DNA from 3 places in the Bacillus siamensis genome. Region 1 is predicted to be linked to each of the others. Evidence: riboswitches for the same ligand, from Rfam matches in the RefSeq annotation. Region 1 holds a riboswitch; each other region holds the start of a gene.

Region 1 (2,264 bases):
AATCCCCGATCATGGTGCGTCCGTATCCGACTTGATAAGTCGGGTATTCTTTGTCGATAAAAGGGACGAGCTCATTTGCGATAAACCGTTTATATGAGGCGAACTTAGAGCCTTCGGGATGGTATGTGTTTCTTCGCTCCCGCACATTTTTATATGGGACGCCGATAATGATGCAGCGGTCAATTTCCCCTTTTGCCATGAGCTCTTCCGCCTGCCGCCCGATTCTCCCTAATCTGAAATAATCATGGCCGTCCTGGGCGATGACCGTATGATATTTATACAGGGGGGAGTAAGTGTTGGGCAGGTAGACCAAAACGGTCATTTCTTCTTCAAGCTCATGAGAGAAAAGTTTTTTCTCATGAATGATTCCGGTTTTCGGTGCCACTTCGCATTCCTCCAGGCCGCTTCTTGTCTTGATGGTTTTTCCCTATTGTACCATGAATTATTAGAAATTTCTTTCTTCAGATGCACTTCTTGTGAGAGTTCAGAAAATTAAAAAGTTGTTGAAATCCATTTTATAGTGCGTTAATATAGAACAATCAGAAAATACAAAACAATATTCTTATCACGAGAGGTGGAGGGACTGGCCCTTTGAAACCTCAGCAACCGGTTTGCTTTGCCGCGGGAAGGCAAAGTGCCAAGGTGCTAAATCCAGCAAGCGATTCACATGCTTGGAAGATAAGAGGAAGAGAAAAGCTCCTTCTTCTTATGAAGAGGGGGCTTTTTTATTTTTGAAAAAGGATGGTGCTTACTGATGACGCAGCATGTCGAAACAAAATTAGCCCAAATTGGAAATAGAAGCGAAGAAGCAACGGGAACGGTCAGTCCGCCGATTTATCTGTCCACCGCTTACCGACATAGAGGAATAGGAGAATCTACAGGTTTTGATTACGTGCGCACGAAAAACCCGACACGCCAGCTCGTTGAAGACGCCATCGCCGTGTTGGAAAACGGTGCGAGAGGCTTTGCTTTCAGCTCGGGAATGGCAGCCATTCAAACGATTATGGCTTTATTTAAAAGCGGAGATGAATTGATTGTATCCTCCGATTTATACGGAGGCACATACCGTTTATTTGAAAATGAATGGAGAAAATACGGCTTAAGCTTTATTTACGATGATTTCAGTGATGAAGACTGTTTACGCTCCAAAATAACGGAAAACACGAAAGCGGTATTTGTTGAAACGCCGACAAACCCGTTAATGCAGGAGGCCGACATTGAAAAAATCGCCCGGATTACGAAAGAAGCCGGCCTGCTCTTGATTGTCGATAATACGTTTTATACCCCGGTCATCCAGCGCCCGCTTGAACTGGGAGCCGATATCGTCATTCACAGCGCCACAAAATATTTAGGCGGGCACAATGATCTCCTTGCCGGTCTTGCTGTCGTAAAGGATGAAGAGCTCGGCGAGATCATGTTTAATCACCAAAATGCGATCGGAGCCGTTCTCCCGCCGTTTGATTCGTGGCTTTTAATGAGAGGGATGAAAACACTCGGGCTCAGAATGCAGCGTCATGAAGAAAACGCCCGTGAACTTGCAGCATTTTTAGAACAGGAAGAAGAAATCGCCGACGTGTTATATCCCGGAAAAGGCGGAATGCTGTCTTTCAGGCTGCAAAAAGAGGAATGGGTCAATCCGTTTTTAAAGGCGCTGAAAACGATCTGTTTTGCAGAAAGTCTCGGCGGGGTGGAAAGCTTTGTTACATACCCCGCGACACAGACGCACATGGACATTCCGGAAGATATCCGTATCGCAAACGGCGTCTGCAACCGTCTGCTGAGATTTTCAGTGGGAATTGAACATGCAGAAGATTTGAAGCGGGATGTAAAGCAGGCATTACAGCAAGTAAAAGAGGGGGCCGTGTCATATGAGTAATCAAAATTGGACGCTGGAAACCCAGCTCGTGCACAATCCATTTAAAACAGACGGAGCTACCGGAGCCGTCAGCGTGCCGATTCAGCATGCTTCCACATTTCATCAGTCTTCCTTTGAAGAATTCGGAACATATGATTACAGCCGCTCCGGCACACCGACAAGAACAGCGCTTGAAGAAACGATCGCAGGTCTTGAAGGCGGAACGAGAGGTTTTGCTTTCAGCTCCGGAATGGCGGCGATTTCGACGGCGTTTCTGCTCTTATCCCAAGGCGACCATGTTCTCGTCACGGAGGATGTGTACGGCGGAACATTCCGCATGGTGACAGAAGTGCTGTCCCGTTTCGGAATCGAACACACCTTTGTCGATATGACGGACACAGAAGCGGTT
Region 2 (2,264 bases), 190 kb from region 1:
AGAAAGCAAACTCGGGATCAATGACCTTTGTTTCATGTTCATCGGCAAAGATGCTTCCCGTATGCAGATCGCCGTGAACCAATGTTTCCGCGGAATTCAGAAAGACGGCTTTCAATTCATCAGCGCCTTCTTTCAGCCGGGAATTGTTCCAAATTTTTTCTGCGTATGGGCGCAGCTCCTCTTCAAAATCGTTTGTTTCATGGTCGAAAAACGGTTCTGTAAACACAAGCCTTTCTGTAATATTGCAAAGTTCGGGATTTGTAAACTGCTTTGCGAGCTGCTGTTTTACTTTCGCATCAAGCGCATAATCGGATGAGTAAAAGAGCGTTTTTCCCAGAAACTCACCGATATGGGCTGATAAATTCGGATAATGTTTTCCTTCCATCAGTCCTTTTCTTGAGATCTTCAGATGCGAAAGGTCTTCCATTACCGTAACCGCCATTTCAGTATCGGAATAGTAAACGGCCGGAACGAGATGGGGCACGTGTTCGCCCTGGCGGATGAGGGCGCTGCTTTCGATTCTCGCCCGGTCAATCGTAAGCGGCCAGCTTTCCCCGACGATTTTCGCGTAAGGAATCGCCTGTTTAATAATCAGTCCCTTTTTGTTTTCTTTATCGAAAACGTGAAAGACGTAATTTAAATTGCCGTCGCCGATTTCACGGCATGTGAGAGTGCTTTTGCTTTGAAATAAGCCGAGCTTCACAGCTAACGCTGCGGCGGAGCTTTCCGTTAATTGTTCATAAAGACTTGTTTTAGTTGCAGACATGGATTTACCCTCCAATTATGTAGTGGCAGTAAGAGATCGTGACGGAGAATACGCCCGAAAAAAAAGCCTCCTTCTCTGAAAGAGAAGGAGGCCGAAACAGTGCAGTCCGCCTCTTATCTCTCAGATAACATCTGATGGAATTAGCACCGTGCCCTATGAGACAATCGTCTCGGCGCAAAATGTACGCGCCCCATTTCACAATGGAATTACGGTCGGTTGCTGTTGGGGTCAAAAGGCCAATCCCTCGCCCAACTCTCGATAAGAGAAAAATATATTGATTTGTATCACAATTCGGATTAATCAGTTGATGAAAATATTAGCAGGTGCCGGATATTCTTGTCAACATTTTTTTGAAAATTAATATAAATCACGCCGCAAATCTTTGAATACCGGGATGGTCTCGCGTATGGACGCGCTTTCTGAAACATCGATTTCCGCCCGGACTGCGCCTTCCGTCCGATCTCCTTCGGCTAAAATCCGGCCCCACGGGTCAATAATCAGGCTGTGGCCGGCAAATTCATTATCGGGATTTGACCCCGTGCAGTTAGAGGCCGCGACAAAACATTGGTTTTCAATGGCTCTGGCGACAAGCAGACTCCGCCAATGATCGAGGCGGGGCAGAGGCCATTCCGCAGAGATAAACAGGACATTCGCTCCTTGGGACGTATGCTTTCTGATCCATTCGGGGAACCGGATATCATAGCAGATCAGCCCGGCGCACTTGACACCGTCAAGCTCAAAGGAACCGTCACTGTTTCCTGCTGCCAGATACAGATGTTCGTCCATCAGCTGAAACAGATGGGCTTTCTGATACCGCTTCACGATCTGCCCGTTGTTATCTGCGATGTACATAGTGTTATAGACGTTTTCGCCTTCTTTGACCGCAAAAGATCCGGCAACGAGGTGTATGTTGTATGCTTTGGCCGTTTTTTTAAGCCATTGTTCCGAAACTTTGCCGTTTTCATCCGCCAGCTGGTCAAGCCGTGTGAGATCATAGCCGGTCGTCCACAGCTCAGGAAGCACGATGACATCAGCATGGCGGCTTTCTTGCTCGATTAAAGTTTCTGCTTTTTTGAAGTTTTCTGAAGGATTTCCGTATGAAATATCAAATTGCAAACAGGAAACGGTCCATTTCATTTTTTATACACCTCAAGTTTCTCTTTACTTTTTTTATTTAACCATATATGATGATGGACTATCATTTCAAGACATTTTTAGAAGGTGAAAATATGAACTTTGAAGTCTCAGATGTACTCAAACAGCTGCCGGAACAATTTTTTGCATCTTTGGTGCAAAAGGTCAATCAAAAGCTGAAAGAAGGCAAAGACATCATCAATTTAGGACAGGGAAACCCCGATCAGCCGACGCCTCAGCATATCGTTGAAGAAATGAAGCGCGCCGTCGAAAGGCCGGAAAATCATAAATACTCATCATTCCGGGGCGCTTACAGCTTCAAAAAAGCCGCGGCTGAATTTTATGAAAGGGAGTATGGGGTGAC
Region 3 (2,264 bases), 430 kb from region 1:
GACGTTGTTCATTCCGGCTGAAAAAGCTTCCCAAAACCCCGCAATAAGCAGGACAACCCCCAAAACCTTCTGTTTCCGGCTCGAAATGACTCGAATATTCAGAGAACTGGATACCTTCGATACGAGAAACGTGAAACAGAACGCGACAAACGGAACGAGCACCCAAAAAATCACGATGACCAAAAGATGCTGCAGAAACAATACTTTGTACGCGACGCCGACCCCGACAATCGCCCCGACGGTGACCTCGCTTGTCGACAGCGGAATGCCGAGCACATTCGCCGTGAATAACGATAACGCCGCCGCTCCGATAATAATGCACACAATGGTGAGCGTAATGGTCTGTTCGGGAATGATTCCGCCGCTGATCGTCTTAACGACTTCTCCGCCGCCGATAACCGCCCCTGACAGGACGCCGGCCGCGCAGATAATCAGCGCATACGTTTTCTTTTTAACGGCGCCGGAACCGTAAGCGACCCCCATTGAAGCCGCGGCTCCGCTGGCTCCGATATTCATGGCGAAAAACAGGCAGAATAAAATAGCGGCTAATTCCATTGTGCAGCTCCTTTATTCATGCAGTCCGCATTCTGTTTTTGCCATTCCGTTCCATCTGCCGCTCCGCAGGTCTTCTGCGGTAAACGCAGGTGAAGTGCACGGTTCACAGCCGATGCTCGGATAGCCCTGATCATGAAGAATGTTATAATCCAGCTCATGCTTGGATGTATATCTCCAGATGTCTTTCCACGTCCAGTGGATCAGCGGGCATACTTTAATGGATTGAAACTTATCGTCTTTATTCAGGAAATTCGTATTCGCCCGGCTCGGCCCTTGATCGCGTCGGAGGCCGGACAGCCATGCCGGACGCCCGGCGAGCGCTTCTCTTAACGGCAGAATTTTTCTGATGAAGCAGCACTGGTTCGGTTCTCTTTCCCACAGTTTATCTCCGTGAGCCTCGGCCTGTTCCTCAAGAGTAAGGCTGGGCTTTTTCAGGATGATGTTCAGTCCCGGGTAACGTTCTTTCACTTTTTCGATCGTTTCATATGTTTCTTTAAAGTGAAGTCCTGTATCGAGAAACACGATTTCCGCGTCTTTTTTCACTTTAGAAATTAAATCGATCAGGACGATTCCCTCAATCCCGAAGCTGCACGCGTAAACAAGCTGGTCTCCGTAGTGGCCGTATGCCCATTTTAAAACGGACAGCGCGCCTTTATAGGAATCGTCTTCCGGAAATGTAATCGCCGGTTCCTCCCATGTGTCATACGTTAGCATTTTTTCTTTCCTCCTCCCGGAGACAATCAAACAGCTGTTGTTTTCTGCCGGTTGTCTTATCCCTCAATCTTTTTTCATATAAAAAACTTTCAATCCAGCGGAATGAAAGACAGTGACCCGTTATAGCCCTTATCTTCAAAATGCTGTGCATTTTTCTGGATGCGGCACCTTGCATGTCACGCAGGTTGCCGGGCGTCATCGGTCCAGTCCCTCAGCCGCTCTTGATAAGCTTTTTAGATTTGTACTAAATTTTAGCACAATTCTAACAGAAGTCAACCCGAGTTTTTTGATAGGAATAATAAAACAGGCCCTGAGGCCTGTTTTTATTGTCATTATTTTTTAAACCAATCTTTTGACTCGGGATTCTGTTTCCATGATTTCAGTTTCTCAATGTCATCTGAATGTATCGTTCCGTTTTCAAGCGCTACTTCAATAAGCGTGTCATAATCTGTTAACGAGTAGTACGGCAGACCCGCTTTTTTAAAGGCTTCTCTTGCTTTCGGCAGTCCGTATGTAAAAATTGAAATGACGCCGAGAACTTCCGCGCCCTCTCTTTGAAGGGCCGCCACAGCTTCAAGCACGCTGCCCCCGGTAGAAATCAAATCTTCAATCACGACTGTTTTTTGTCCTTTTTTAACGGCGCCTTCTATTTGATTTCCTTTGCCGTGCGCTTTCGGTTTGCTTCTGACGTAGCACATCGGAGCGCCTGTACGGTCTGCGAGAAGCGCAGCATGCGGAATGCCTGCCGTGGCAGTGCCCGCGATCATCTCCGCCTCGGGGAAATGCTCTTTCAGCAGTCTGCCGAGCCCGTCCGCCACATCATTTCTCACTTTTGGATACGACAATGTCAGACGGTTGTCACAATAAATCGGCGATAGAATGCCGCTCGCCCACGTAAACGGCTCATTCGGGCGTAAAAAGACAGCTTCAATGTGTAATAGATGTTTTGCGATAGCCTGTTTCATCGGCGAACGCCCTCCCATTCCAGTTTAATG

Evidence for each region. Region 1 has a riboswitch for S-adenosylmethionine ahead of ABDB98_RS05880 (methionine biosynthesis PLP-dependent protein). Riboswitches for the same ligand answer to the same signal wherever they lie in the genome.
Region 2: another riboswitch for S-adenosylmethionine. It lies ahead of mtnK (S-methyl-5-thioribose kinase); the one in region 1 lies ahead of ABDB98_RS05880 (methionine biosynthesis PLP-dependent protein).
Region 3: another riboswitch for S-adenosylmethionine. It lies ahead of ABDB98_RS08005 (phosphoadenylyl-sulfate reductase); the one in region 1 lies ahead of ABDB98_RS05880 (methionine biosynthesis PLP-dependent protein).

Annotation. Positions count from the first base shown of each region.
Region 1 covers NZ_CP155579.1:1,127,974-1,130,237, forward strand. The annotation lists gene ABDB98_RS05875 (esterase family protein) at 1-385, opposite strand, end outside; SAM riboswitch class I at 560-685, shown strand; gene ABDB98_RS05880 (methionine biosynthesis PLP-dependent protein) at 755-1,876, shown strand; gene metC (cystathionine beta-lyase) at 1,869-2,264, shown strand, end outside.
Region 2 covers NZ_CP155579.1:1,317,563-1,319,826, forward strand. The annotation lists gene mtnK (S-methyl-5-thioribose kinase) at 1-766, opposite strand, end outside; SAM riboswitch class I at 877-1,031, opposite strand; gene ABDB98_RS07000 (carbon-nitrogen family hydrolase) at 1,124-1,903, opposite strand; gene ABDB98_RS07005 (pyridoxal phosphate-dependent aminotransferase) at 1,996-2,264, shown strand, end outside.
Region 3 covers NZ_CP155579.1:1,561,538-1,563,801, reverse strand. The annotation lists gene ABDB98_RS08010 (inorganic phosphate transporter) at 1-555, opposite strand, end outside; gene ABDB98_RS08005 (phosphoadenylyl-sulfate reductase) at 568-1,269, opposite strand; SAM riboswitch class I at 1,396-1,500, opposite strand; gene pyrE (orotate phosphoribosyltransferase) at 1,602-2,234, opposite strand; gene pyrF (orotidine-5'-phosphate decarboxylase) at 2,231-2,264, opposite strand, start outside.